DNA from 4 places in the Hydrogenophaga sp. OTU3427 genome. Region 1 is predicted to be linked to each of the others. Evidence: predicted binding sites of a transcription regulator. Region 1 holds the regulator's gene; each other region holds the start of a gene.
The links. The regulator sigma-54, encoded in region 1, starts transcription at its own class of promoters, with help from an activator protein. The targets are predictions, from matches to a motif close to TGGCANGNAANCTGCTTT.
Positions count from the first base shown of each region.

Region 1 (7,222 bases):
ACCGGCGCGTGCTGCCGGGCGCGATGTTCAGCGCCATTTGCGCCGCCTCGATCAGCACCGTGCCACTGCCGCAGCAGGGGTCGTACAGCGGTTGGGCCGCGCCCTGGCTGCCGTCCCAGCCGGTGGCGGCGATCATGGCCGCGGCCAGGGTTTCCTTCAAGGGCGCGTCGCCCTTGTCCTCGCGCCAGCCGCGCTTGAACAGCGGCTCGCCCGAGGTGTCGATGTAGATCGAGCAGTGGCTCTCGGTCAGGTGGGCGAAGACCCGCACGTCGGGCCAGGTGGTGTCGATGTTGGGGCGCTCGCCGGTCTTGTGGCGCAGGCGGTCGCAGACGGCGTCCTTCACCCGCAGGGCGGCGAAGTTCAGGCTCTTGAGCGGGCTGTGCTGGGCCGTGATCTCGACCTTGAGCGTGTGCCGCGGCGTCATCCAGATTTCCCAGGCCACGTCGCAGGCGGTGGCGTAGATGTCGTCTTCGCTGCGGTAGGGCTGGTAGGCCAGTTCCACCAGCACCCGCTGGGCCAGGCGGCTGTGCAGGTTGAGCAGCATGGCGTCGCGCCAGCTGGCCTTGATCAACACGCCGCCGCGCGAGCGCGACATGTCGGCATCTGCCACACCGACGATGCGTTTCACCTCGGCGGCGAGGAAGTCCTCCACGCCGGCGGCGCAGGGCAGAAAAAGCGTCAGTTGGTTCATGTGTACCTTTCGATCCGCCGCCGGACCGCCTCTGGGCGGATCGGGCCCCCGGGGGTCATCGTTTTCTCAGATTGGCCGGCGCAATGCGCAGCGCCTCGCGGTATTTGGCCACCGTGCGGCGGGCGCATTCGATGCCTTGCTCCTTGAGCATCTCGGACAGCTGGTTGTCCGACAGCGGCTTGGCCAGGTCTTCCGAGGCCACGAACTGCTTGATCAGCGCGCGCACGGCGGTGCTGGAGGCGTTGCCGCCGGTCTCGGTGCCCAGGCTGGAGCCGAAGAAGTACTTGAGCTCGTAGGTGCCGAAGGGCGTGGCCATGTACTTGGCGGTGGTCACGCGGCTGATGGTGGACTCGTGCAGGCCCAGCTCGTCGGCGATCTCGCGCAGCACCAGCGGGCGCATGGCGAGTTCGCCGTGCATGAAGAAGTTGCGCTGGCGCTCGACGATGGCGCTGGACACGCGCAGGATGGTGTCGAAGCGCTGCTGGATGTTCTTGATGAACCAGCGCGCCTCCTGCAGCCGCTGCTGCATGCCGGCCGCGCCTTCGCCTTTTTCGCCGCGGCCCTGGCGCAGGGCGTTGGCGTAGATGTCGTGCACCCGCAGGCGCGGCATCACGTCGGGGTTGAGCTGGACCTTGAAGCCGCGCCCGGCCTTGGTGACGATGACGTCGGGCAAGATGGCGTTGCGCTCCACGTTGACGAAACGCCGGCCCGGCTTGGGCTCCAGGTGGCCGATCAGTGCCAGGCCCTCGCGCACCACGGCCTCGTCGAGCCGGCAGGCGGCGGCCAGGCGTTTGGTGTCGCGGCGGGCCAGCAGGTCCAGCGGCTGGGCGCACATGGCCAGCGCGGCCTGGGCGGCCGGGCTGTTGCGCAGCTCCTCGATCTGCAGGCGCAGGCATTCGGCCAGATCGCGCGCGCCCACGCCGGCCGGGTCCATGTGCTGCAGCCAGTGCAGCGCCAGGTTGAGCGCCTGTTCGGTGGCTTCGCGGGCCTCCAGGTCGTCGCCGGCCAGCGCGGCGGCCAGGTCGGCGATGGGCTCGTCCAGGTAGCCGTCGTCGTTGAGCGACTCGATCAGGAAGTACAGCGCCGCGCGCTCTTCCTCGTTGAGCCGCAGGCCCAGCGCCTGCTGGTGCAGGTGGGCCTGAAGGCTGATGTGTTCGCTGGCGAGCTCGGCGGCGCTGGCGGTTTCCTCGTCGTGCGGGTCGTTGCGGTTGCGGGGCGCGGCCTCGCCGCCCCACTCGCCGTCGTCGGGCGTGAAGGAGACGGTGCCGTCGCCTTCCCAGTCGGGTTCGCTGCCGCCGACTTCTTCGCTGAAGTCATCGCCTTCGCTGCTGGAACTGTTGCTGCTGCTGGCGTTGTCCGCGCTCCATTCGCTGACCAGATCGCCGGTGCTCACCGGCGCGTCCACCGCGTCGACGCCAAAGGCCTCGCGCTCGGCCACTTCCTCGCTGCGTTCCAGAAAGGGGTTCTCGTCGAGCATCTGCTCGACCTCCTGCGCCATCTCCAGCGTGGAGAGCTGCAGCAGCCGGATGGACTGCTGCAGCTGCGGGGTCAGCGACAGGTGTTGGGAGACACGAAGCGAGAGGCTTTGTTTCATGCCGCTCACATTCGGAAGTGTTCGCCGAGGTAAACCCTTCTGACGTCGGCATTCTCGACAATTTCCCCCGGCGTGCCCCGGGCCAGCACGCGGCCCTCGTTGATGATGTAGGCGTGGTCGCAGATGCCCAGGGTTTCGCGCACGTTGTGGTCGGTGATCAGCACGCCGATGCCACGCGATTTGAGGAAGCCGATGATGCGCTGGATCTCGATCACGGCGATCGGGTCGATGCCGGCGAAAGGCTCGTCCAGCAGGATGAAACGCGGGTTGCTGGCCAGGGCTCGGGCGATCTCCACCCGGCGGCGTTCACCGCCCGACAGGGCCGGTGCCGGCGAGGAGCGCAGGTGCGAGACGTGCAGGTCCTCGAGCAGTTCCGTGAGGCGCTGCTCCAGCGCCGCGTGGGTGTAGGGCTTGCCCGTGGCCGGGTCGGTCTGCAGCTCCAGCACGGCACGCACGTTGTCTTCCACGCTGAGCTTGCGGAAGATGGACGCTTCCTGCGGCAGGTAGCCCAGGCCCAGGCGCGCGCGGCGATGGATGGGCAGGCGCTCCACGGCCTGGCCGTCGAGGGAAATCTGCCCGGCGTCGGCCCGCACCAGGCCCACGATCATGTAGAAGGAGGTGGTCTTGCCGGCGCCGTTGGGCCCCAGCAGGCCCACCACCTCGCCTTCGTCCACCGCCAGCGACACGTCCTTGACCACCTTGCGGCTGCCATAGGCTTTTTGCAGGCCACGCGCTTCCAGCCGGCGTTTGATGGCCGGCGTGGCGGGGTGGGTGGCGAGCGGGACGGCGGCGCTCACCGCTTGCCCTCGCCCAGGGCCGGTGTGGCTTTGAGGTCGGGGGCGGGCGCGGTCACCGGGGCCGGGCCGCTGGTGTCGCCCTTGGGCACGGGGGTGAGCATGGCGCGCACGCGCCCGCTCGGGTTGGCGGGGGTGCGCGCGGCCGCGCCGCCGTCGACCGTGAACACGTCGGCGTTGTTGTCGTACACGATGGTGTTGCCCGCGGTCTCGTCGTTGAGGCTCGCGCCCCGGTAGCGGCGCAGCACGGCGCGGCCGATGAAGCGCACCGTGTCGGCCTGGCTGTCGTATTCGATGCGGTCGGCCACGCCTTCGATGTATTCGTCCACCACGTCGCGCTTCTGCCGGAAGAAGGCCTGGGTGCTGGTGTTGCCCAGCACGGTGCCGAACTGCTGGCCCTGCGGTCCCTGGCGCACCTCGATCTGCTGGCCACGGATCACGATGCTGCCCTTGTTGACCACCACGTTGCCGGTGAAGACGCTGGTCTGGCGGCCATCCTCATGGCGCAGGCTGTCGGCCTCCACATTCATGGGCTGGTTGCGGTCTGCCTTGGCGGCCAGGGCCGCGGCACCGGACAGCAAGCCCATGGCCAGCAGGCCGGCCTGGCAGGTGCGGGTAAACGTGGTGCGGGTCATCGGCGTGTAGGGCATGGAAATTGCATGGCATTGTAAGCGTGCACTTTGCCGTGTGCGCTCCGGGCCGGGCACAAAAAAGCCCGCTGGATCGCAGCGGGCTTTGGGGGACGGCGCCAAGGGCGCTTATTTCGCGCTTCGCGACTGGGCAATCAGGTGCTCGGCCACTTGCAGCGTGCGCGGCATGTTCTGCGCCAGCGAACCCGAGGTGAAGTATTTGCCGGCGATGCCCAGCGAGGGCACGCCGTCCACCTGGTAGGCGTCCTGCAGCTGGCTGGCGCGGCGGGCCTTGCCCGCGACGCCGAAGGCGTTGTAGACCTCCAGGAACTTGGCCCGGTCCACGCCCTGCTTGGCGATCCAGTCGGCGATCTGCTCCTGGGTCGTCAGGCGCTGCTTTTCGGTGTGGATGGCGTGGAACACCTTGCGGTGCAGTTCCTCGACCTTGCCCAGGGCTTCCAGCGCGTAGTACAGGCGCTGCTGGGGCACGAAGTCGTCGCGGAAGGCCACCGGCGCGCGCTTGACCACCACGTGGGCCGGCTGCTTCTTGGCCCAGGCGTCAAACGTGGGCTCGAAGGCGTTGCAGTGGGGGCAGCTGTACCAGAAGAACTCGATCACCTCGACCTTGTCGGCCGGGGCGTCGACCGGGGCCGGGCGGCTGAGCTTGAGGTAGTCGGTGCCTTCCTTGAAGGCGGTCTGTGCCTGGGTCTGGGCGGTGCCCAGCAGGCCCGTGGTGGCGGTGCCGGCCATCAGCACAGCTTGGGTGAAATCACGACGTTGCATTTTTCAACAATCTCCTTGCCATAACGGCGGTTGCCTCCCATGGAGCGCCGCACCGCAGCAAAAGTTCAAAAAAGCGTGAACGGCGGCGGGTCGGCGCTTCAGCGCTGCACACGCACCAGGGCCGCGTCGATGTTGTTGCCGGCCAGCTTGGCCTGGGTCGCATCGGCGTCGGCCTTGGCGCGGTGGGGGCCGGTGCGCACCCGGTAGACGGTCTGGCCGGCCTGTTCGCGTTCGCTGATCTTGGCATCGAAACCCAGCATGGCCAGTTTGGCGCGCTGGGCCTCGGCGTCGGCCGCGGTGCGGAAGGCCCCGGCCTGTACGAAGTAGACAAACGGATCGGCTTCGGTCCCGGCGGTGGCCGGCGCGGCCGTCGCCGGGGCCGCCGCTGTCTGGGTGCGGCTGCGCGCCAGATCGCCCAGCGGATCGGCCGAGGCGGCAGGCTGTTTGACCGCTTCCGGCTTGACGGCCGGTGTGGGCGCCACGGGGGCGGGTTTGCCTTCGGACTTCACCGCGCCCTCGGTCGGCTCGGCCTCTGGCTTGGGCGCGGCGGCGGGCTTGCTGCCCGCCAGGCCGGCGTTGGGGTTCCAATTGCGGTTTTTCTCGGCCTCGATGGCGTCCTGCGTGGGCTTGCGCGACACGCCGCGGTCGACAAAAGGCACCGGCACCTTGGTCACGTAGACCGCCACGGCCAGGGCCAGGCCCAGACCCACCAGCAGGCCGACCACAAAGCCGATCAGTGTTCCACCCAGTTGCTTGTTCATGCTTGTCACATCTTTTGCGGCGCGCTCACGCCGAGCACGGCCAAGCCATTGTGCAGCACCTGCGCGGTGGCCGCGACCAGCGCCAGGCGCGCGCGTTTGACGGCCTCCTCCACCACCAGGATGCGCTCGGCGTCGTAGTAGCTGTGGTAGCTGGCCGCCAGCTCGCGCAGGTAGAAGGTCACGTCGTGGGGCGCGAAGTCGGTGGCGGCGGCGCTCAGCATCTCGGGGTACTTGGCCAGTTGCAGCAGCAGGGCCTGGGCTTGCGGGCCGGTGAGGGCCGAGAGGTCGGTGTCCCGCAGCGTGGCCACATCACCGCCCCACGACGCCAGCACCGAGCAGATGCGCGCATGCGCGTACTGCACGTAGTACACCGGGTTGTCGTTGTTCTTCTGGACCGCCAGGTCGACGTCGAAGGTGTATTCGGTGTCGGGCTTGCGGCTGAGCAGGAAGAAGCGCACCGCGTCCTTGGAGGTCCACTCGATCAGGTCGCGCAGCGTCACGTAGCTGCCGGCGCGCTTGGAGATCTTGACCTCCTCGCCGCCGCGCATCACGCGCACCATGGTGTGCAGCACGTAGTCGGGGTAGCCTTGGGGGATGCCCACGCCCGCGGCCTGCAGGCCGGCGCGCACGCGGGCGATGGTGCCGTGGTGGTCCGTGCCCTGGATGTTGATGACCTTGGTGAAGCCACGTTCCCATTTGGCGATGTGGTAGGCCACGTCGGGCACGAAGTAGGTGTAGGAGCCGTCGCCCTTGCGCATGACGCGGTCCTTGTCGTCGCCGTAGTCGGTTGACTTCAGCCACAACGCGCCGTCCAACTCGTAGGTCTTGCCGGCCTCGCGCAGCTTCTGCACGGTGGCGTCCACCTTGCCGCTGGTGTAGAGGCTGGATTCCAGGTAGTACTGGTCAAACTTGACCGAGAAGGCCTGCAGGTCCAGGTCTTGCTCGTGGCGCAGGTAGGCCACGGCGAACAGGCGGATGTCGTCCAGCGCGTCCACGTCGCCGCTGGCGGTGAAGGCGCGGTCGTCCGAATGCACGGTCTTTTTGGCAAGGTAGTCGGCCGCGATATCACCGATGTAGTCGCCGTTGTAGGCCACCTCGGGCCATTCGGCGTCGCCCGGCTTGAAGCCCTTGGCGCGCAGCTGGGTGGACGTGGCCAGGGTGTTGATCTGCACACCGGCGTCGTTGTAATAGAACTCGCGGTGCACGTCCCAGCCCTGGGTCTCGAACAGGTTGCAGATCGCGTCGCCCAGGGCGGCCTGGCGGCCGTGGCCCACGTGCAGCGGACCGGTCGGGTTGGCCGAGACGAACTCCACCAGCACACGTTCGCCGCGCGCCGGCTGCTGGCCAAAGCTTGCGCCCGCGCCCAGCACCTCGCGCACCACCTGCTGCTTGGCGGCGGCTTTGAGGCGGATGTTGATGAAGCCGGGGCCGGCGATGTCGATCGCCTCCACCCACTGCCCAAAGGCCGGCGTGGCCAGCAGCGCGTCGCGCAGCTGTTCGCCCAGCTGGCGTGGGTTGAGTTTGAGTGGCTTGGCCAGCTGCATGGCGGCCGTGCAGGCGAAATCACCGTGGGCGGCCACCTTGGGCGACTCGAAGGCCGCCTTGGCGCCGGCGCCGGGCGAGAGTTTTTCCAGCTCACCCGCGAGGGCGGCGAGCAGTTCGTTTTTGGCTTGGAGCATCGGCGGATTTTACGAGCCGGCTGTTTCAAGGGCACCACAGCGCTGTTACATGTGCTTCAAGTTTCTTGCCACCCGGCGGATTTTTGGGTGTGATGCGCGGCGGTGCCAATCCCGGCGCCAACCCCAATCAGGTGAGGAACCTTCGATGAAACTGTCTCTTGTTGCCCTGTCCCTGGCCGGTTTTGCCTTTGTGGCACAGGCCCAGACCGCCGCACCCGCCGCTGCCGCGCCTGCGGCCACGGCCCCCGCACCTGCCGCAGCCCCCGCTGCCGCGCCGGCCGCCAAGGACGC
Region 1 is NZ_JASATI010000011.1:24,679-31,900, reverse strand. It holds gene AAHB17_RS08870 (THUMP domain-containing class I SAM-dependent RNA methyltransferase) at 1-691, opposite strand, end outside; gene AAHB17_RS08865 (RNA polymerase factor sigma-54) at 747-2,285, opposite strand; gene lptB (LPS export ABC transporter ATP-binding protein) at 2,291-3,082, opposite strand; gene lptA (lipopolysaccharide transport periplasmic protein LptA) at 3,079-3,729, opposite strand; gene AAHB17_RS08850 (thiol:disulfide interchange protein DsbA/DsbL) at 3,838-4,491, opposite strand; gene AAHB17_RS08845 (SPOR domain-containing protein) at 4,590-5,252, opposite strand; gene argS (arginine--tRNA ligase) at 5,258-6,931, opposite strand; gene AAHB17_RS08835 (PsiF family protein) at 7,077-7,222, shown strand, end outside.

Region 2 (7,222 bases), on a different contig from region 1:
CGCGCGCCACGCGGCGCGAGCCCAGCACCGGGATGTCCTCGACGCGGCAGATGGGGGTCCAGTTCGTTTGGCTCATGCGGCGCTCCCTTCGGTCAGCACGGGTTTGATCGGAATGAATTGGCGGGTGTCGACGGCGGCTTCCTTGAAGTCGAACCAGGGGTCGGGTTCGCCGTCGAGCGCGAACTGCAGCTGTTCCCACAGCGCCTTGCGGCCTTCGGCGTCGTCCAGGATCTTCTTCTTGACGTAGTCCAGGCCCACGCGGTTGATGTAATGCACGGTCCGTTCCAGGTACCAGCCTTCCAGTCGGTAGAGCTGCATGAAGGCGCCGGTGTACTCCATCACCTCCTCGGCGGTCTTGAGCTTGGCGAAGAAGTGCGCGACCTCGGTCTTGATGCCGCCGTTGCCGCCCACGTACATTTCCCAGCCCGAGTCGACGCCGATGATGCCCACGTCCTTGATGCCGGCCTCGGCGCAGTTGCGCGGGCAGCCCGAGACGGCGAACTTCACCTTGTGCGGCGCGTACATGCGCCACATGGCCTTTTCCAGGTCCTTGCCCATCTGGGTGCTGTCCTGGGTGCCCATGCGGCACCATTCGGAGCCCACGCAGGTCTTGACCGTGCGCAGCGCCTTGGCGTAGGCGTGGCCGCTGGGCATGCCGATGTCCTTCCAGACATTGACCAGGTCTTCCTTCTTCACGCCCAGCAGGTCGATGCGCTGGCCGCCGGTGACCTTGACGGTGGGAATCTTGTACTTGTCCACCGCGTCGGCGATGCGGCGCAGCTCGTCCGCTGTGGTCTCGCCGCCCCACATGCGCGGGATCACGCTGTAGGTGCCGTCCTTCTGGATGTTGGCGTGGGCGCGTTCGTTGATGAAGCGGCTCTGCGGATCGTCCTTGGCCTCCTTGGGCCAGGTGCTGATCAGGTAGTAGTTGACGGCCGGGCGGCAGCTGGAGCAGCCGTTGGGCGTCTTCCAGCCGAGGTGGGCGAAGACCTGTGCCGAGGTCAGCAGCTTGCTGCCGTCGGGCAGGGGCTTGGCGATGGCCTCGCGCACCGCCGCGTGGCCGTGGTCGGTGCAGCTGCACATGGCCTTGAGCTTGGGCGTGGCGGAGTAGTCGCCGCCAGCGGTGAACATCAGGATCTGCTCGACCAGGCCGGTGCACGAACCACAGGAGGCGCTGGCCTTGGTGTGCTTGCGCACCTCTTCCAGCGTGAAGAGGCCCTTGTCCTTGATGGCCTTGCAGATCGCGCCCTTCTTGACGCCGTTGCAGCCGCAGACCTCGGCCTCGTCGGGCATGGTGGCGGCCTTGTTGTGGCCTTCGTGGCCGACATCGCCGATGTTGGACTCGCCGAACATCAGCTTGTCGCGGATGTCGGCCACGCTGCGGCCTTCGCGCAGCAGCTTGAAGTACCAGCTGCCGTCCACCGTGTCGCCGTACAGACAGGCGCCGATCAGCTTGTCGCCCTGGATCACCAGCTTCTTGTAGACGCCGCCCGAGGGATCGCTCATCACGATCTCTTCGGAGTCGGGGCTGCCCATGAAGTTGCCGGCCGAGAACAGGTCGATGCCGGTGACCTTGAGCTTGGTGGATGTGAGCGAGCCGGTGTAGCGGCCGATGCCGAACTCCGCCAGGTGCGTGGCCAGCACCTTGCCCTGCTCGAACAGCGGGGCCACCAGGCCGTAGGCGATGCCGCGGTGCGCCGCGCACTCGCCCACCGCATAGATGCGCGGATCGGTCACGGTCTGCATGGTGTCGCTGACCACGATGCCCTTGTTCACATGCAGGCGCATGCTTTCGGCCAGCGCGGTGTTGGGGCGTATGCCCACGGCCATCACCAGCAGGTCGGCCGGCACCTCGCTGCCGTCCTTGAAGCGGATGGCCTTGACGCGGCCATCCTCGCCGCCCACCAGTTCCTGTGTCTGCGCGCCGATCAGGAACTTCATGCCGCGCTCTTCCAGCGACTTCTGCAGCAGCTTGCCGGCCACGTCGTCGAGCTGGCGCTCCATCAGCCAGGGCGCGACGTGCACCACGCTCACGCTCATGCCGCGTTTCATCAGGCCGTTGGCCGCTTCCAGGCCCAGCAGCCCGCCGCCGATGACGACCGCATGCTTGTAGGTGGCAGCGGCGTCGATCATGGCCTGGGTGTCGGCGATGTCGCGGTAGGCCAGCACGCCCTTGAGGTCCTTGCCGGGGATGGGCAGGATGAAGGGGTTGGAACCGGTGGCCATGATGAGGCGGTCGTACTCGGCCGAGACCTTCTCGCCGGCCTCGTTCACCGCGTGCACCACGCGCTTGACGCGGTCGACCTCGGTCACCTTGTAGCCGGCGTGCAGGGTGACGCCGTTGTCGGTGTACCAGGACCAGTCGTTGAGGACGATCTCCTCCAGCGTCTGCTCGCCTGCCAGCACCGGCGACAGCAGGATGCGGTTGTAGTTGGGGTGGGGCTCGGCGCCGAAGACCGTGATCTCGTAGAGCTCGGGAGCGATCTTGATCAGCTCCTCCAGCGTGCGCACACCGGCCATGCCGTTGCCCACCATCACCAGTTTTGATTTCTTCATCGCGGCTACTCCTGTCAGTGATTCGCTTGAATAGGGAAAAGACGTTGCGTTGCGGAACGGGCCGTGCAGGGGCGCATGGCCTGGTCACCAGGGATACAAGTCGGGTATGTATGCAGCCCGGCCGAGTGGCCGGGTAGGGGTCGCCGCAAGGCTTGCCCTGGTCGTCGCTTGCGCACGTCGTTGTGCACACAAACCCCGTCGCTGCGGTCGGGGCGGGACGCTTCGTCACGTCTGGTCTGGGTTATGCAAGAGGTGTGCCATATCATCGGACCCCTGCCGCCCCCGACCGACGGGCGGGCCCGCCGATGCCGGCCGGGCGGTCCGCCCAGCGGACCGTTTTCACTCTGAAAGCCTTGATTTCCATGACCTCAGTGCTGGTTTTTCACCATGGTCCCCGCGCCACCCTGCCGCTGGTGGCCGATCTGGAGGCGGCAGGCTTTCAGGTGCTCGGGCATGTCGACGATTGCAGCAAACTGGTGCAAGGCGTTGTGCGGCATGCACCAGATCTGTTGATGGGCGAGGCCAACCTGCCGGGCGATGCCCTGTTCAGCGCCACCCGCGCCGTGGCCGACACCGCGCCCCGGCCGGTGATCGTGTTCACCACCGACTCCGACGCCGGGCGCATCGCGCAGGCCACCGCCTCGGGCATACAGGCCTACGTGGTCCACGGCTACGGCGCGCAGCGCCTGCGCCCGCTGGTGCACCTGGCGACGGCCCGCTTCGAGCAGGAATCGGCCCTGCGCGCGCAGCTCAACGACGTCACCCAACGCCTGGAGGAGCGCAAGATGGTCGAGCGGGCCAAGGGCATCCTCATGAGCGCGCGCCAGGTCAGCGACGACGAGGCCTTCCAGATCCTGCGCACCGCGTCCATGCACACCAACCAGCGCCTGAGCCAGGTCTCGCAGCACATCATCCATTCGGCGCACTTCGCCGATTCGGTCAACCGGGCCGGGCAGTTGCGCATGCTGTCGCAGCGCCTGCTCAAGCTGCATCTGTTGCGCTGCGCCGGCGTCTTGCCCGGCCCCTCCAGCCAGCGTTTCGACGATTCGGTCCAGCGCATCGACGCCAACCTTGCCCTGCTGGGCAAGGGCCTGTCGGCCGCGACCTTCGGAGACCTGCTGGCCCAGGTGCTCGCGACCTGGAAACAGCTGAAGGCCGTGCTGCAGGCCGCGCCCGCGCCCGGCCAGGTGCGCGAGGCCGATGGCCTGGCCGAACGCCTGCTGCAGGATGCCGAGCGCCTGACCGCCAGCCTGGAGAGCGCCGGCTCGGTGGCGCCGCTGCAGGTGCTCAACATGGCCGGTCGCCAGCGCATGCTCTCGCAACGCTTCGCCAAGCTGGCGCTGATGGACCTGCTGGACACCGACACCGGGGCCAGCGCCGACGAACAGGCCACGCGCGAGGCCGCCACCACCGCCGCGCAGCGCGACTTCGAGCAGGGACTGGCCTACCTGAACCGCATTCCCCTGTCCACGCCCGACATCCGCCAGGCGCTGGAGGCCGCCACGCAGGACTGGCAACAGATGCTGGCCGCCGCGCCCAAGGGTGGCCGGCGCCCGGCCGGCCGCGACCGCCTGGCCCGCCTGGACACCATTGCCACGGCCAGCGAGAGCCTGCTCGAATGTTTCGAGCAGCTGTCGGCCAAGTACGAGCACAGCATGCAGATGCTGATGGGCTAGGCTGGCATGGCGTTCCCCAGGCTCCGCCGCTGCGCGGGTCGCTGCCCCCCGAGGGGGCGGTTTCGCCTTGGGACGGTCCGGCGGCGAATCGGGATACCCCACGCTCCGCCGCTGCGCGGGTCGCTGCCCCCGAGGGGGTGGTTTCGCCTTGGGACGGTCCGGCGGCGAATCGGGGGCGTGCACCAAACCTGGGCATTCTTCTTGCTTATGGTGGTGCATGGCTTTTGACATCGACATCGGTTTCGTCTCACAGACCGGGCGCAAGGACAGCAACGAGGATTTTTGTGCCGCGATGCTGCCGACCGAAGGGCAGGCGGACATGGGCTCCATCGTGGCCATTGCCGATGGCGTGAGCGCGGGGGGCATGGGCCGCGAGGCGGCGCAGACCACGGTGACCAGCCTGGTGCGTGACTACTACGGCACGCCCGAAACCTGGGACACCACCGTCGCGCTCGATCGCATCATTGGTGCACAGAACACCTGGCTGGCCGGCATCAACCGTCGGCGCCAGCCGGTGATGGGCCTGACCACACTCACCGCTCTGGTGCTGCGTGGCCAGTCCTACACGCTGGCGCACGTGGGCGACTCGCGTTGCTACCTGCTGCGCGATGGCCAGACGCAACTGCTGACACACGACCACGTGGTCAACCACCCCGATCTCAAGCACCAACTGCTGCGCGCGGTGGGGGCCGAGGATCACCTGGTGGTCGACTATGTGCAGGGCGAACTGCAGGTGGGCGACACCTTCGTGATGCTGACCGATGGCGTGCACGGCAAGGTGCCCGAGCGCAAGCTGGCCGAATGCGCCGGCCAGCCCAGCGCCCAGGCCGCCAGCGAGGGCCTGGTGGAAACCGCACTGGCCGCTGGCAGCGACGACAACGCCACCGCCATGGTGGTGCGGGTGCTCGGCTTGCTGGACCCCAACCTGCAGGACGCCGGCCGCGACGCCCTGGCGCTGCCGGTGCCGCCGCGCCTGAAGCTGGGCGAGGCCATCGACGGCTTGCTGGTCACCGCCACCGTGGCCGACAACGGCGTCAACCTGCTCTACCAGGTGCGCGACCCTGCCTCACAACAGCTGTACGCGCTCAAGACCCTGCACCCCGGGCGCGCCCACGACCAGGATGAACGCGCCATGCTGGCGCACGAGGCCTGGCTGGCCAAGCGCATGCGTTCGTCGCAGGTGGCGGAGCACCTGGTCCACATCCACGACAGCCTGCCCAACCGCCAGCCGCGCAGCGCCTACTACCTGCTCTACGACTGGCATGGCGGCGAGACCCTGCAGCAGATGCTGGATCGCCAGCAGCGTTTCGGCCCGGTGCAGGCCGTGGGCACCGCCATGCAGGCGTTGCGCGTGCTGGGCCGACTGCACCGCCAGGGCGTGATCCACCGCGACATCAAGCCCGCCAACCTGCACCAGGGTGACGACGGCGTGCTGCGGGTGCTGGACCTGGGCGTGGCGCTGACCGGTCGCGAACCCGAGAGCATGCGCCGCCTGCACGCCGGTACGCCCAGCTACGTGAACCCCGAGCAATGGGGCTACAACAGCCGCGTGCCGGCGGGCGGCGAAGCCGACAAACAGCTGCCCAACGCGCAGAGCGACCTGTTCGCGCTCGGCGTCACGCTGTACCAGTTGCTCACCGGCAAGCTGCCGTATGGCGAGGTGCTGCCCTACCAGGTGGGCCGCTACTACCGCGACCCGACACCGCCGAGCCGGCACAACCCGGAGGTGCCGATCTGGCTGGACCACGTGGTGCTCAAGGCCGTGGCGCGCGACGAGATTCTGCGCTTCGAGACGGCCGAGGAATTCCTGCTCGCGCTGGAGCGTGGCGCGTCGCGCCCGCTGACCATGCCGCCGGCGTCGGCCCTGCTGGACCGCGATCCCACCATGCGCTGGAAGCTGATGCTGGCCCTGAGCCTGCTGTTGAACCTGATGCTGGTGTACTGGCTGCTGTTCCTGCCTCGGTGAGGGGGCTGCCTGCCATGGCGGCGGCCACGCCGGTTCACCCCCGAAGGAAGGCCAGAAGCGCATCGTTGAACGCGGGCGCATGCGACAGGTTCAGCCCGTGTGGCGCGCCGTCCACCGTCACCAGTTGGCTGTGTCCCACGGCGCGGTGGGTGCGCAGGCCCGAGATTTCGATCGGCACGATCGCATCGGCCGTGCCGTGGACCACCAGCGTGGGCACGGTCACCCGCCGCAGGTCCGCGCGGAAATCGGTCGTGCTGAACGCGTCCATGCATGCCAGTGCCGCGTGTGGCGCCGACTGGTGGCACAGGGCGATGGCATCCGTGCGCTGCGACTCGGTGACCAGCAGTGTGTCCTTGGCCGAGAAGAAGTCCCGGGTGAACTGCTCAAAAAACGTGCCACGGTCCAGCTCGAGTGCCTGTCTCTTCTGCTGCACCTTCTCGGGCGTGAGTGGCCCCTCGGGGTTGTCAGCCGTTTTCCTCAGGTAGGGCGGCACGGCCGCGGCAAACACCACGCTGTGCAGGCGCGACTCGCCGTGCCGGGCCACGTAGCGCGCCACTTCTCCGCCGCCCATTGAAAAACCCACCAGCGTCACATCCTGCAGCCCGCAACGGTTCATGACCTGCTGCAGGTCATCGGCCAGTGTGTCGTAGCCGTAGCCCGACGCGGGTTTGTCGGAGCGGCCGAAGCCCCTTCGGTCGTACGCGACCACGCGGTAGCCGGCGGCGCGCAGCGCCGACACCTGCGGCTCCCAGGCCTGTGCCGACAGTGGCCAGCCATGGATCAACACCAGCGGCCGGCCGCCGCCACCGCTGTCCTCGATGTGCAGCCGCACGTTGGCCATGGACGCCGTGTTGGTGTCATGCGAATCCGCCGCATCCACCATCGTGCCAGCGGCGGCTCCCCCGAGCGCGCCGGCGACGGCGCCCAGTGCGGCACCCACCACCCCCCCCGCAGGGCCGGCCACCATGACGCCGAGGGCGGCTCCCGTGGCCGTGCCGGCCACCACACCGCCGCCCATCAGCAC
Region 2 is NZ_JASATI010000004.1:22,798-30,019, forward strand. It holds gene nirD (nitrite reductase small subunit NirD) at 1-76, opposite strand, end outside; gene nirB (nitrite reductase large subunit NirB) at 73-2,556, opposite strand; gene AAHB17_RS03515 (type IV pili methyl-accepting chemotaxis transducer N-terminal domain-containing protein) at 2,919-4,232, shown strand; gene AAHB17_RS03520 (bifunctional protein-serine/threonine kinase/phosphatase) at 4,450-6,198, shown strand; gene AAHB17_RS03525 (alpha/beta fold hydrolase) at 6,233-7,222, opposite strand, start outside.
Region 2: a site for sigma-54 is predicted at 2,799-2,816, ahead of nirB (nitrite reductase large subunit NirB). Genes of this name have one in related genera too.

Region 3 (7,222 bases), on a different contig from region 1:
CTACTGGCACTTCCAGGACAAGGCCGACCTGTTCAACGCCATGATGGAGCGGGCCACCCTGCCTTTCGAGGAATCGCTGGCCATGGCAGCCCGCGCCGTGGCCGACCCGACCACCAGCGGCACCTCGGCGGTGGAGCGCCTGCGCGCCAACATCCGCGAGGGGCTGGCGCTCATCAGCCACGACGAGCGCACCCGCCGCGTGTTCGAGATCGCCACCCACAAGGTCGAGTACGTGGACGACATGCAGGCGGTGCGCGAGCGCCACCTGGCCGCGCGCCAGGACTGCGTGATGCTCAACACCGCCTTGCTGGCCCAGGCCGCGCGCGATGCCGGCCAGGTGCTGCCGGTGCCGCCCGAGGAGGCCGCCATGGGCATGTTCGTGCTCTTCGATGGCCTGCTGCAGAACTGGATGCTGTCGCCGGCCAGCTTCGAACTGGAGGCCATGGGCCAGCGCATGCTGGACACCTACCTGGTGGGCCTCGGCCTGCTCAACAACATCGACTGAGCTGGCGGGGCTCGGCCCCTCAGAACGTGTTTGCGTTCTCAGTGCCTGGAGCGGCCCTGCCCCAGCCGTATGGCCGCCGGCGAGGCCATGCCCACCACCCCGCCCACGAACCAGAACACGCCGCTGGCGCCCAGCACGGCGCCAACACTGCCGAACAGCAGGGGCATCAACACGCTGGAGCCGTTGATCGCCATCATGCGCAGGCCGATCGCCTCGCCGTGGCGGTGTGCAGGCGTGATCTGGTGCAGGGTGCTCATGATCATGGGCTGGACCGCGCCCAGCGCAAACCCCAGCAGCACCGACAGCAGGCCCATGCTCCAGGCCGTGTGGGCCAGCGGATAGACCGCGAACAGCGCGGCCGTGCACACCATGGCAGCGGTCACCACCACGGCCTCGCGCACGTGTTCGGCCACCAGCGGCAGCAGGACACGCACGCCGGTGGCCGCCAGCGCGAAGGCGCCCAGCACCGTGCCGATGGCCGAGGCGCTCAGGCCACGCTCATGGCCCAGCACCGGCACCAGGAAGGTATGCACGTCCCAGCACGACGACAACAGCCAGTTGACCACCATCAGGCGGCGAAACGGCGGCTCGCGCAGCAGGTCCCACGAGGAGGAGCGGCGGCCGTCCTGCACGGGCGCCTCGGGCGCCTTGCGCACGGCCATGGCGTGCACGCCCCACCAGCTGGCCAGCGGCACCAGGGCCAGGAAGGCGAAGGCGGTGCGGAAACCGGCGTGGTCGATCAACAGGCCGGCCGCGAAGGGCCCCGCGAAGTTGGACAGCGCCGGCCCGATCGCCAGCCAGCCAAACACCTGCTTGAGCTCGGTCGGGTTACCGGCCAGGAAACCGGCCTGCCGCTGCACGGCGATGGTGGCCGAACCGGTGGCGCCGCCGGTGAGCAGGGCCGCGAAACACAGCACCCCGAAGGTGGGCCAGAGGGCGGCCGAGCCGGCGCCGATCAAGGCCGCCAGCACCGCGAACGCCACCGGCCGGCGCAGGCCGTGCCGGTCCGCGAAGCGGCCCGCCGGCAGCGAGAGGAACACCTGCGACAGCGCGAACAGCGCCAGCAGCACGCCCACCGAGGCCGGGCTGTGGCCCTCGCGCAGGGCCAGCAGCGGCGCCGCCATGCGGGTGCCGGCCATGCACATGTGCAGGCAGACCTGGGCGGCGATCAGGCGCGTCAGCTCGCGTTTCATTCGTCGGCGTCGGGCAGCGGCAGCAACGTGGCGGCCTGTTCGGCCGGCAGGGCCTCCACCTGCTTGAGCGCGCGGCCCATGGCGCGGCTGCGCACCTCGGCGCTGTCCAGGGTGTTGAGCACGGTCTGGGTCTGGGCCTTGACCTTGGCCAGCACGTCGCCGAACTTGCCGAACTCGGTCTTGACCGCGCCCAGCACCTGCCAGACCTCGCTGCTGCGCTTCTCCAGCGCCAGGGTGCGAAAACCCATCTGCAGCGAATTGAGCATGGCCAGCAAGGTGGTGGGGCCGGCCAGCGTGACCCGGTGGTCGCGCTGCAGCGACTCCATCAGGCCGGGGCGGCGCAGCACCTCGGCGTACAAGCCTTCGGTGGGCAGGAACAGCAGCGCGAAATCGGTGGTGTGGGGCGGCTCCACGTATTTCTCGGCCATGGACCTGGCCTCCAGCCGGATGCGTGCCTCCAGCGCCTTGCCCGCGGCCTCGGCGGCCACCACGTCAGCGCGTTGCTGGGCGTCGAGCAGGCGCTCGTAGTCTTCGTTGGGGAACTTGGCGTCGATGGGCAGCCAGCAGGGCGCGCCGTCGTCGCCCCGGCCCGGCAGGCGGATGGCGAAGTCGACCACGTTCTTGCTGCCGGGTCGCGTGGCCACCTGGGTGGCGTACTGGTCGGGCGCGAACACCTGCTCCAGCAGCGCGGCCAGCTGGGCCTCGCCAAACATGCCCCGGGTCTTGACGTTGCTCAGCAGGTGCTTGAGGTCGCCCACGCCCTGGGCCAGGGTCTGCATCTCGCCCAGGCCCTTGTGCACCTGCTCCAGCCGCTCGGCCACCTGCTTGAAACTTTCGCCCAGGCGGGCCTCCAGCGTGGCGTGCAGCTTTTCGTCCACCGTGGCGCGCATCTCGTCGAGCTTGGCGGCGTTGTTCTGCTGCAGCTGCGCGAGCTGCTGCTCCAGCGTGGCGCGCACCTCGGCCAGGCGGCGCGCATTGCTTTCACTGAGGTCCTGCAACTGCCGGGTGAGCGTGTCGCTGAGCGTGCCCCGCAGCTGCAGCAGCTGCTGGGCGAAGGCGTCGATCTGGGCGTTCTGGGTGCGCGTGGCCTCGGCGCCCTGCTGCGACAGGCTGCCCTGGAAGGCGCTCAGGGTCTGCAGCAGTTCCTGGCGGCCGGCGCGGGCGGAATCGGTCACCTCGCGGCGCAGCTCGCGCTCCAGGCGTTCGTTGCCCGATGTCACCGCCTCCAGCAACTGCTGGCGGCGCAGGGCCTGTTCGGGGCTGTCCTCGGCGACCGGGGGTTTGCGCCACCACAGCGCCAGCACGAGCAACACGTTGATGAAGGCCAGCGCCAGCAGCAGGCCCGATTCGATGGTCAATGACATGGGGCCATTATCCGGTGCGGGCGCATGGCCCCGCTGTCACGCATTCGCACAGCTGTTCCGCAATGGCACGCTCCGTGCCCTGGCGGCTGTGACAGATTGGCCCGTTTTCGCAGCCAACATGCGGTCTGGCGGGGCGTGGCGGGCATGGCACGGAAGTTGAGTTGAGGTGTGGGCCACACGGCATTGTGTTCACCCCACCACCACGAGAGAGACAGCATGATTTACGCAGCCCCCGGCACCGACGGTGCCAAGATCGACTACAAAGCCCAATACGACAACTTCATCGGCGGCCAATGGGTGCCACCGGTGGGCGGCCAGTATTTCGACGTGATCACGCCCATCAACGGCCGGGTCTACACCCGCGCGGCCCGCTCCACCGCCGACGACATCGACCTGGCGCTGGACGCGGCCCACGCCGCCGCCGACCGCTGGGGCAAGACCTCGGCCGGCGAGCGCGCCAGCCTGCTGCTCAAGATCGCCGACCGCCTGGAAGCCAACCTCGAGCGGCTGGCCTACGCCGAGACCGTGGACAACGGCAAGCCGATCCGCGAAACCCTCAACGCCGACATCCCGCTGGCGGTGGACCACTTCCGCTATTTCGCCGGCTGCGTGAGGGCGCAGGAAGGCGGCATCAGCGAGATCGACAGCGACACCATGGCCTACCACATCCACGAGCCGCTGGGCGTGGTCGGCCAGATCATTCCCTGGAACTTCCCCATCCTGATGGCGGCCTGGAAATTGGCGCCGGCCCTGGGCGCGGGCAACTGCGTGGTGCTCAAGCCAGCCGAATCCACGCCCATCAGCCTGCTGGTCCTGGTCGAGCTGATCGCCGACCTGCTGCCGCCCGGCGTGCTCAACATCGTCAACGGTTTTGGCCGCGAAGCCGGCATGCCGCTGGCCACCTCCAAGCGCATCGCCAAGATCGCCTTCACCGGCTCCACCAGCACCGGCCGCGTGATCGCGCAGGCGGCGGCCAACAACCTGATCCCGGCCACGCTGGAGCTGGGCGGCAAGTCGCCCAACGTCTTCTTCGCCGACGTGATGGACAAGGACGACAGCTTCCTCGACAAGGCCATCGAAGGCCTGGTGCTGTTCGCCTTCAACCAGGGCGAGGTCTGCACCTGCCCGTCGCGCGCGCTGATCCAGGAAAGCATCTACGAACCCTTCATGGAGCGCGTGCTCCAGCGCGTGAAGGCCATCCAGCACGGCAACCCGCTGGACACCGGCACCATGATGGGCGCCCAGGCGTCCAAGGAACAGCTGACCAAGATCCTGTCCTACCTGTCGCTCGGCCGCGAGGAGGGCGCGCAGGTGCTGGCCGGTGGCGAACAAGCCTACTTCGGCAACGAACTCGACGGCGGCTACTACGTGCAGCCGACCCTGTTCAAGGGCCACAACAAGATGCGCATCTTTCAGGAAGAGATCTTCGGCCCGGTGCTGGCCGTGACCACCTTCAAGGACGAAGCCGAGGCCCTGGCCATCGCCAACGACACGCTGTATGGCCTGGGCGCCGGTGTCTGGAGCCGCAACGGCAACGTGGCCTACCGCATGGGCCGCGCCATCAAGGCCGGCCGCGTGTGGACCAACTGCTACCACGCCTATCCGGCCCACGCCGCCTTCGGCGGCTACAAGGAGTCCGGCATCGGCCGCGAGACCCACAAGATGATGCTGGACCACTACCAGCAGACCAAGAACCTGCTGGTGAGCTACAGCGAAAGCAAACTCGGCTTTTTCTGACCACCCCATGGTCGACAAGGTGATCGCCACCCCCGCCGCGCTGGCGCTGATCGAACAGCTCAAGCACCAGCACGGCCCGGGCCTGATGTTCCACCAGTCAGGCGGCTGCTGCGACAACAGCGCCGCCAACTGCTACCTGCTGGGCGAGCTGACCACGGGCGCGGGCGATGTCCACCTCGGAGACATCGGCGGCTGCCCGTTCTACATCAGCAAGAGCCAGTACGCCTACTGGCGCCACACCCAGCTCATCATCGACGTCATCGAGGGCCACGGCGGCACCTTCTCGCTGGAAGGCCCGACCGGCCGGGCCTTCCACACGCGCTCGCGCGTGTTCAGCGCGAACGAGCTGGCCGAGCTGGATCGCGAGCCGGGCTGAGGCGAAGGACGCGGACGGGGCGTGCATTTCATGCCTTGTCTGCGCACAATGGTGGCCATGCTCGCCACACTGTCGCCCATCGACCTGCGCCGGATCATCGATGCCGCCGCGCTGGGATTCCAGGACACGTCCGAACTCGATCAGCAGGCCCTGCCCTGGATCGGCCAGGAGCGCGCCGAACAGGCGGCCCGCTTCGGCCTTCAGATGGACCTGCCCGACTACCACCTGTTCGTGCTGGGCGAGGTGGGCAGCGGCCGCAGCACCCTGATGTGCCAGATGATGCGTGCCGTCGCCGCCACCCGGCCGGTGCCGCCCGACCTGTGCTACCTGCACAACTTCGACGCCCCCGAACACCCGCGCGCGCTGCGCATGCCGGCCGGCCAGGGCCGGCAGCTGCGCCAGCTGATGGCGCAGTTCGTCCGCACGTTGCAGGCCGAGATCCCCAAGCGCCTCTCGGCGCCCGACTTCAAGGCCGAGCAGGAACGCATCACCCACCGCTACAAGGCCGAGGAGGACCACGCCTACGAAGAACTCAGCGCCTTCGCCGAGGCGCGCCACTTCGGCCTCATGCGCGAGCAAGGGCACATGGTGTTCTCGTTGCGCAACGACCAGGGCGAGGTCATGACCGAAGGCCAGGCGCTGGCCCTGCCCAAGGACAGGCGCGCCGAGTTCGCCCATGCCGAAGACGAACTGCGCGCCGAGATCGCCCGCTTCCTCGATGCCTCGCGGTCCATGGAGCGTGTGATGAACGAAGGACTGGCTGCCTTGCGCCGCCAGACCATCAAGCCGCTGCTGGAACACGAGCTGCAGGAGATGCGCAGCGGGCTGCGCAAGCAGATCAAGGACAGCGTCAAGCTCGGCAACTACCTCGACCAGGTGCAGCACGAGGTGCTGGAGCACCTGGAGCTGTTCCAGCCCGGCGAGGACGAGGACGGCCTGCGCGCGGAGGCGCTCAACGAGGTGCTGGCCCGCCTGCGCGTGAACACGGTGGTCGACAACCACGGTCTTGAAGGCGCGCCCGTGATCGTCGAGGACAACCCGGTCTACCGGCAGCTGTTCGGCAGCATCGACTACCAGGCCGACGCCGACGTGCTGGTCACCGACTTCTCGCGGATACGTGCCGGCAGCCTGCTCAAGGCCCACGGCGGCTTCCTGATGCTGCACCTGCGCGACCTGCTGAGCGACGAGCCGGTGTGGGAAAAGCTGCGCCGCTTCCTGCGCAGCGGACGGGTCCAGATCGAGGAGCCTGCCACGATGTTCGCGCCCATGGCCACCCTGTCGCTGGAGCCCGAGGCGGTGGACGCCGAGGTCAAGCTGGTGCTGATCGCCTCGGTCGAGGACTACTACGCGGTGCAGGAGGGCGACCCCGAGTTCGCCCGCCGTTTCCGTTGCAAGGTCGATTTCGCCGACAGCTTCCGGGCCCAGGCCGACACCCGCCTGGCCACCGCCACCTTCGTCGCCCACACCTGCCGGCGGCTGGGACTGCCCCATTTCACCGCCGCCGGCGTGGCCGCGCTGCTCGAGGAAACCCACCGCGAGGCCGAGGACCAGGTGCGCCAGAGCGCCATCTTCGCCCACACCGAGGCGCTGCTGATGGAAAGCGCGACGCTGGCGCGCCAGCGTGGCGCGCCCCTGGTGGATGCCGCCGATGTGGCGGCGGCGCGCCAGGCCCGGCACCACCGCCACAACGCGATGGAGGAGCGGCTGCAGGACACCATCGTCGACGGCGAACGCTTGATCGATCTGCAGGGCGAGCGGGTGGGCCAGGTCAACGGCCTGACCGTGGTCGACACCGGCGACCACAGCTTCGGCTTCCCGGTGCGGGTGACGGCGCGCACGCACGCGGGCGACAAGGGCCTGGTCAACATCGAGCGCGAGGTCAAGCTCTCCGGACCCATCCACGACAAGGGCGTGCTGATCCTGCACGGGCATCTGGCCTCGCTGTTCGCCCACATCGCGCCGCTGGCGCTCAACGCCACCGTCGTGTTCGAGCAAGAGTACAACGGCGTCGAGGGCGACTCGGCCTCGTGTGCCGAGTTCTATGCGC
Region 3 is NZ_JASATI010000019.1:30,800-38,021, reverse strand. It holds gene AAHB17_RS12775 (TetR family transcriptional regulator) at 1-505, shown strand, start outside; gene AAHB17_RS12770 (MFS transporter) at 544-1,698, opposite strand; gene AAHB17_RS12765 (DNA recombination protein RmuC) at 1,695-3,062, opposite strand; gene exaC (acetaldehyde dehydrogenase ExaC) at 3,279-4,799, shown strand; gene AAHB17_RS12755 (DUF779 domain-containing protein) at 4,807-5,175, shown strand; gene AAHB17_RS12750 (Lon protease family protein) at 5,233-7,222, shown strand, end outside.
Region 3: a site for sigma-54 is predicted at 3,208-3,225, ahead of exaC (acetaldehyde dehydrogenase ExaC). Genes of this name have one in related genera too.

Region 4 (7,222 bases), on a different contig from region 1:
GAGGCGGGGCCGACCAGCATGCCGTAGCCGCCCGCGCCGTGCACCTCCTTGACCACCAGGTCCTTCATGTTGGCCAGCATGTACTTGAGGTCGTCCGGCTTGCGGCCCATGAAGGTGGGGACGTTGCTCAGGATGGGCTTCTCACCGAGGTAGAAATCGATCATCTGCGGCACGTAGGGGTAGATCGACTTGTCGTCGGCCACACCGGTGCCGACGGCGTTGCAGATGGCCACGTTGCCCTTGCGGTAGGCGTCCAGCAGGCCTGCACAGCCCAGCGTGCTGGTGGGGCGGAAGACCAGCGGATCGAGGAAGTCGTCGTCCACCCGGCGGTAGATCACGTCCACCCGCTTGGGGCCACGGGTGGTGCGCATGTAGACGAAGTTGTCCTTGACAAACAGGTCCTGTCCCTCGACCAGTTCCACGCCCATCTGCTGCGCCAGGAAGGCGTGCTCGAAATAGGCGCTGTTGTACATGCCGGGCGTGAGCACCACCACGGTCGGCTCGGCGGTGTGGCCCGGGCTGGAGGCGCGCAGGGTCTCCAGCAGCAGGTCGGGGTAATGGGCCACCGGGGCCACGCGGTTCTGGCTGAACAGCTCGGGAAACAGCCGCATCATCATCTTGCGGTCTTCGAGCATGTAGCTCACGCCGCTGGGCACACGCAGGTTGTCCTCCAGCACGTAGTACTCGCCCTCGCCGGCCGCGTTGGGCGCGCGCACGATGTCGATACCGGCGATGTGCGAGTAGATCTGGTTGGGCACGTCCACGCCCACCATCTCGGGGCGGAACTGGGCGTTGCGCGTGATCTGCTCGGCCGGGATGACCCCGGCCTTGATGATCTCCTGGCCGTGGTAGACGTCGTGGATGAAGCGGTTCAGGGCATCGACCCGCTGCACCAGGCCACGCTCCATCTGGGCCCACTCGTGGGCGGGAATGATGCGGGGAATGAGATCGAAGGGGATCAGGCGCTCTGTGCCGGCACCGTCCTCGTCCTTGGCACCGTAGACCGCGAACGTGATGCCCACCCGCCGAAATATCAGCTCGGCCTCCTCGCGCCGCGCCGCCATCACCTCGGCTGGCTGCTCCAGCAGCCAGCGTGCGTAGGCCTCGTAGTGCGCCCGCTCCTTGTCCTGGGCCGCGTACATCTCGTCGAATTGGGGTCTTGTCATGTCATCTCTCTCCTGTCAGAACTGAGGATAGCAAGTACCGCGCCAGCTTGGTGCACCGGTGGCGGGGGTGTCGTTGACCGGACTCATTCGCTGCTGTCCCGAACACCATCGTAAGCGCTGGGCGGGCCGGCCTGGCCCGGTGTGGCGTGCCAATAACGGCGGTGGGTCTCACGCCAGCATTCGACGGCGTCGGGTGCGCCGCTGCGCCACCACGCCAGGCCACAGTCGGGCGAGGCGACCCAGCGCGCGCCACGCGCCTCGTAGCGGGCCGTCACCTCGGGCGCGGGGTGGCCAAAACGGTTGTGGTGCCCAGCCTGCACGAGCACCCAGCGCGGCCGCAGCTGGTTGAGCCACACCGGGCTGGACGAGGAACGGCTGCCGTGGTGCGGCGCCACCAGCACGTCGACGCTGAGACCGGGGTGGCGCGCGGCCAGCGCCACCTCCTGGTCGATGCCGATGTCCCCGGTAAGCAGCACGCGCTGCGGGCCGTTGCCCACCAGCAGCACGCAGGACAAGGTGTTGGGGCTGGCACCGGGCCGGTGGTCGGCCGGCGCCGGGTGCAGGAATTCGAAGGCCACGCCGTCCCATGCCCAACGCTGGCCGGCGTCGCAGCCGGCCAGCCCGGCCACCAGTCCAGGGCGGCGGGCGGCCAGATCCTGGGGGCCGGGGGCGTACGACGACGCATAGCGCGCCAACGGAAAGGCCGCCAGCACCGATTCGGCGCCCCCCGCGTGGTCGCCGTCGCGGTGGCTCACCACCACCCCATCGGGCCGCTCGCCCAGCCGCCGCAGCCAGGGGACCAGCACCGACTCGCCCGCGTCGCCTCCACCGCGGTAGCGCGGGCCGGCATCGAACAGCAGGCTGTGGCGCGCGGTGCGCACCAGCAAGGCGCTGCCCTGCCCGACGTCGGGGGCCAGCAGTTCGAACTGGCCCTCGGCCGGGCGGGCAGGCACAAAAGCCAGGGCCGGCCAGGCCAGGGCCAGGCCCATCAACCGCCAGGCCCCTGGCAGCGGCAGCACCACCAGCCCCCCACCCAGCACGGCCGCCACGGCCAGCACCGGCGGCGCGGCGGCGCCGTGCCACACCGCCCAGGGCCAGGCCGCCAGCGGCAGTAGCCCGGCCACCAGTCCCTGCACGGCCAGCGCGGCCAATTCCCACAGCGGCCGGACCACCACGCCGATGAGCACCAGGGGCGTGACCACCAGGGTCACCCACGGGATGGCGAGCAGGTTCGCGGCCAACCCCACCAGCGACACTTGGCCGAACAGCAGCAGGGTGAGCGGCGCCAGGGCCAGCGTCATGACGCCCTGCTCGCGCAACAGGCCACGCAGCGCTCGCGCCGACCGTGCGGGCCAGGGCGCGCCTGCCGGCAACTCGGCCACCCGAGCGGGATCGGACGCGAACAGCAGCATCACGGCCACAAAACTGAGCCAGAACCCCGCCTGCAGCGCGGCCCAGGGGTCCATGGCAAGCACCAGCGCCAGCACCGACAGCCACACCACCGGCCAGGGCCAGTCCAAACCGCGCCAGCGCATCAGCACCACCCCCGCCAACATGAACACGGTGCGCTGGGCCGGCACGCCCCAGCCGGCCAGCAAGGCATAAGCCACCGCCAGCACCAGCCCGCCCCAGGCGGCCACATGTGGCGTGGGCCAGCGCAGCGGCAAGCCCGGCCAAGCAGGCGTGGCGGCCCGCCAGGCCAGGGCCACCAGGGCCTTGGCCAGCCAGGCGAACAAGGTGATGTGCAGACCGGAGATGCTCATCAGGTGGGCCACGCCGGTGTCGCGGAACACCTTCCAGTCGTCGCGCGCGATGGCCGCCTGGTCGCCCACCAGCAGCGCGGCCAGCACACCGGCGGCGCGGGTGTCCGCCACCCGCTCGCGCACGGCCTGGGTCAAGGCACCACGCCAGCGGTCCACGGGGTGGCGCCAGCCCTGGCCCAGCCGCTCGGGAGGGCGGTCGCGGCGGCCCACCCGCACCGTGCCGGTGGCGCCTATGCCTTGTTCCCACAGCCAGAGTTCGCGGTCGAAACCCTGGGGATTGGCCAGGCCGTGGGGCGCACGCAGGCGCACCTGCCACCGCCACTGCTGCCCGGCCGCCACGTCGGCCGGCGCCTGGGGCCAGAACAGGCGAACCCGCCGGGGCAGCGTCAGCCCGTCCGCCGTGGCCTCCGACGCCGTGGCGTCGAGCCGGCGACCCTGCTCGATGGCCACCACCACGATGGCCCCATCCACCGCGGGCTGGGGCAAGTCGGCCACCGTGCCCTCGATCAGCAGCGCCTGCTCTTCCAGCGCCGGCGCCAGCCGGTCGCCCTGCATCCAGACCGCCCGCAGGCCGGTGCTCGCGAAGCCCAGCACGGCGACGGACAGCAGGCCACACAGCCGCCAGCCCCGGTCCGGGTGCCGGCCGCCAAGCACCCAGGCCCCCACCAGCGCCAGGGCGGCCACGCACAGGCCCAGGTAGACCGCGCCCGGCCACAGCAAGGCCTGCTGGAGTTGGAGAAGGATTCCGGCCACCCAGGGGGCCAGCCAGCCCAGCACGCGGGCCGATCAGTGGGTGAAGCAGCGCGCCCTGGCCCGGGGCGATTTGCACCGAAGGCCGCGTTTGTCACACGGTGGTGGCGCGTTACTTGCTACGATGTTTTCGCGGCATTGTGTTTTTTGCATGCTGCTGATCTCCCTGACGAAAGCTTATCGCATGGCCATCCACGTTGCCCTGAACCACGTCACCCACTACACCTACGACCGCCCCATCAAGCTGGGCCCGCAGGTCGTGCGCCTGCGTCCGGCACCCCACAGCCGCACCAAGGTCCTGTCCTACTCGCAGCGGGTCGAGCCGGCGCAGCACTTCATCAACTGGCAGCAGGACCCGTTCGCCAACTACCAGGCGCGGCTGGTGTTTCCGGAGCCCATGCGCGAATTCAAGGTCACCATCGACCTCGTGGTCGAGATGGCGGTCTACAACCCCTTCGATTTTTTCCTCGAACCCCACGCCGAGACATTCCCCTTCGCCTACTCGGCCGACCAGCTCAAGGAGCTGCAGCCCTACCTGGCCAAGGGCGAGCTCACGCCGCGCTTCAAGGCCTACCTCGACCAGGTCGACCGCAAGCCGCAGCGCACCATCGACTTCCTGGTGGGCATCAACCAGAAGCTGCAAGGCGACATCGGCTACCTGATCCGCATGGAGCCCGGCGTGCAGACGCCTGAGGAGACCCTGACCAACGCCAGCGGCTCCTGCCGCGACTCGGGCTGGCTGCTGGTGCAGCTGCTGCGCCACATGGGGCTGGCCGCCCGCTTTGTGTCGGGCTACCTGATCCAGCTGACCTCGGACGTGAAGGCGGTCGACGGCCCCAGCGGCCCCGAGGCCGACTTCACCGACCTGCACGCCTGGTGCGAGGTCTTCCTGCCCGGCGCCGGCTGGATCGGCCTGGACCCGACCTCGGGCCTGCTGGCCGGCGAAGGCCACGTGCCACTGGCCTGCACGCCGCAGCCGTCCAGCGCCGCGCCCATCGAAGGCGCGCTCGACGAGTGCGAGGTCACGTTCAGCCACCACATGGGTGTGACGCGGGTCTACGAATCGCCCCGCGTGACCAAGCCCTACACCGAGGACCAGTGGGCCGCCATCGACGCCCTGGGCCACCAGGTGGACAAGGAACTGGTGGCCGGCGACGTGCGCCTGACCATGGGCGGCGAGCCCACCTTCGTGGCCACCCGGGACCGCGACGCCGCCGAATGGAACACCGACGCCCTGGGCCCGACCAAGCGCAACTACGCCACCGAGCTGCTGCACCGCCTGCGCCTGCAGTACGGCGACGGCGGCTTCCTGCACCTGGGCCAGGGCAAGTGGTACCCGGGCGAGCAGTTGCCGCGCTGGGCGCTCTCGCTGTTCTGGCGCGCCGACGGCGAACCCACCTGGCACAACCCGGCCCTGTTCGCCGACGAACGCGAGCCCGCCAGCTACAGCGCCGAGGACGCCCGCCGCTTCACGCAGGCGCTGGCGCGCAAGCTGGGCCTCTCCACCCAGCACATCACGCCCGGCTACGAGGACACCTTCTACTACCTCTGGCGCGAGCGCCGCCTGCCGGTCAACGTCGACCCCTTCGACGCCAAGCTCGACGACGAGATGGAACGCCAGCGCCTGCGCCGCGTCTTCGGCCAGGGCCTGGACACCGTGGTCGGCTACGTGCTGCCACTGCAGGCGCATTCGGTGCCGGGCCACGACGCCGCCAAGGGCGCGCGCACCCTGCCCCGCTTCTCCGGCACCCGCTGGACCACCGGCCCCTGGTTCTTCCGCGACGAACGCATGTACCTCATGCCCGGCGATTCGCCCATGGGCTACCGCCTGCCGCTCGATTCGCTGCCCTGGGTCAGCAAGGCCGACTACCCCTACCTGATCGAGCAGGACCCGCTGGGCCAGCGCGATGCCCTGCCCGAGGGCAGCGCTTTCAAGCGCCAGTACGCCCCCCACCAGATCGGCGGTGGCTTCGCCGAAGGCGGCGTGGTATCGCTGCAGAACGCGGCCTTTGGCCAGCCCGACGACGGCACCCCGGCCTGGCAGGGCGACCCCAGCGGCCAGGGCGTGCCCGGCGCCGCGCCGGCACAGCCCATGAGCGGGCGCTATCCCGCCCGTGGCGAGTCGGCCGCCTGGCTGACCCGCACCGCCCTGTGCGTGGAGGCCCGTGACCCGCAGCGCGCCAACGGCCCCAAGGCCGAGGCCGAAGCCGGTGGCAAAAGCTGCCACCTCTACATCTTCATGCCGCCGCTGGCGCGCCTGGAGGACTACCTGGACCTGCTGGCCGCCATCGAGGCCACGGCCGACAAGCTCGGCGTGCGGGTGGTGCTTGAAGGCTACCCGCCGCCGCGCGACCCGCGCCTGAAGATGCTGCAGGTCACGCCCGACCCCGGCGTGGTCGAGGTCAACATCCACCCGGCGCACAACTGGGGCGAACTGGTCGAACACACCGAGTTTCTGTACGACGCCGCGCACCAGACCCACATGTGCGCCGAGAAGTTCATGACCGACGGTCGCCACACCGGCACCGGCGGCGGCAACCACTTCGTGATGGGCGGCGCCACGCCAGCCGATTCGCCCTTCCTGCGCAAACCCGAACTGCTGGGCAGCCTGGTCGCCTACTGGCACAACCACCCCTCCCTGAGCTATCTGTTCAGCGGCCTGTTCATCGGCCCCACCAGCCAGGCACCGCGGGTGGACGAGGCGCGCAACGACCAGCTCTACGAACTGGAGATCGCCCTCAATCAGATCGAGAAGAACCGCGGCCTGCATGGCCAGGACATGCCGCCCTGGCTGGTCGACCGCACGCTGCGCAACATCCTGGTGGACGTCACCGGCAACACCCACCGCAGCGAGTTCTGCATCGACAAGCTCTACTCGCCGGACAGCAGCACCGGCCGCCTGGGCCTGCTGGAGCTGCGCGCCTTCGAGATGCCACCCCACGCCCGCATGAGCGTGGCCCAGCAGCTGCTGCTGCGCGCGCTGGTGGCCCGCTTCTGGAAACAACCCTGGACCGGCCGCCTCACCCGCTGGGGCACCGAGCTGCACGACCGCTTCCTGCTGCCCACCTTCGTGCGCATGGACTTCGAGGACGTGCTGGCCGAACTGCGCCAGGACGGCTACCCCTTCGAGATGAGCTGGTTCGAGCCCCACTTCGAATTCCGCTTCCCGCTGGTGGGCCAGGTGCGCGCGCATGGCATGGAGCTGACGCTGCGCAACGCGCTGGAACCCTGGCACGTGATGGGCGAGGAAGGCTCGGCCGGTGGCACGGTGCGCTACGTCGATTCCTCGCTGGAGCGGCTGGAGGTGCATGTGAGCGGCTGGAACGACAGCCGCTACGTGGTCACGGTCAACGGCCGCGCCCTGCCGGTGCAACCCACCGGCACCACCAGCCACTACGTGGCCGGCGTGCGCTACAAGGCCTGGAACCCGCCCTCGGCGCTGCACCCCAGCATCGGCGTGCACGCACCCCTCACGTTCGACATCGTCGACACCTGGATGAAACGCTCGCTCGGCGGCTGCCAGTACCACGTCACCCACCCGGG
Region 4 is NZ_JASATI010000015.1:9,107-16,328, forward strand. It holds gene AAHB17_RS10860 (circularly permuted type 2 ATP-grasp protein) at 1-1,166, opposite strand, end outside; gene AAHB17_RS10865 (DNA internalization-related competence protein ComEC/Rec2) at 1,250-3,706, opposite strand; gene AAHB17_RS10870 (transglutaminase family protein) at 3,864-7,222, shown strand, end outside.
Region 4: a site for sigma-54 is predicted at 3,785-3,802, ahead of AAHB17_RS10870 (transglutaminase family protein). Genes of this name have one in related genera too.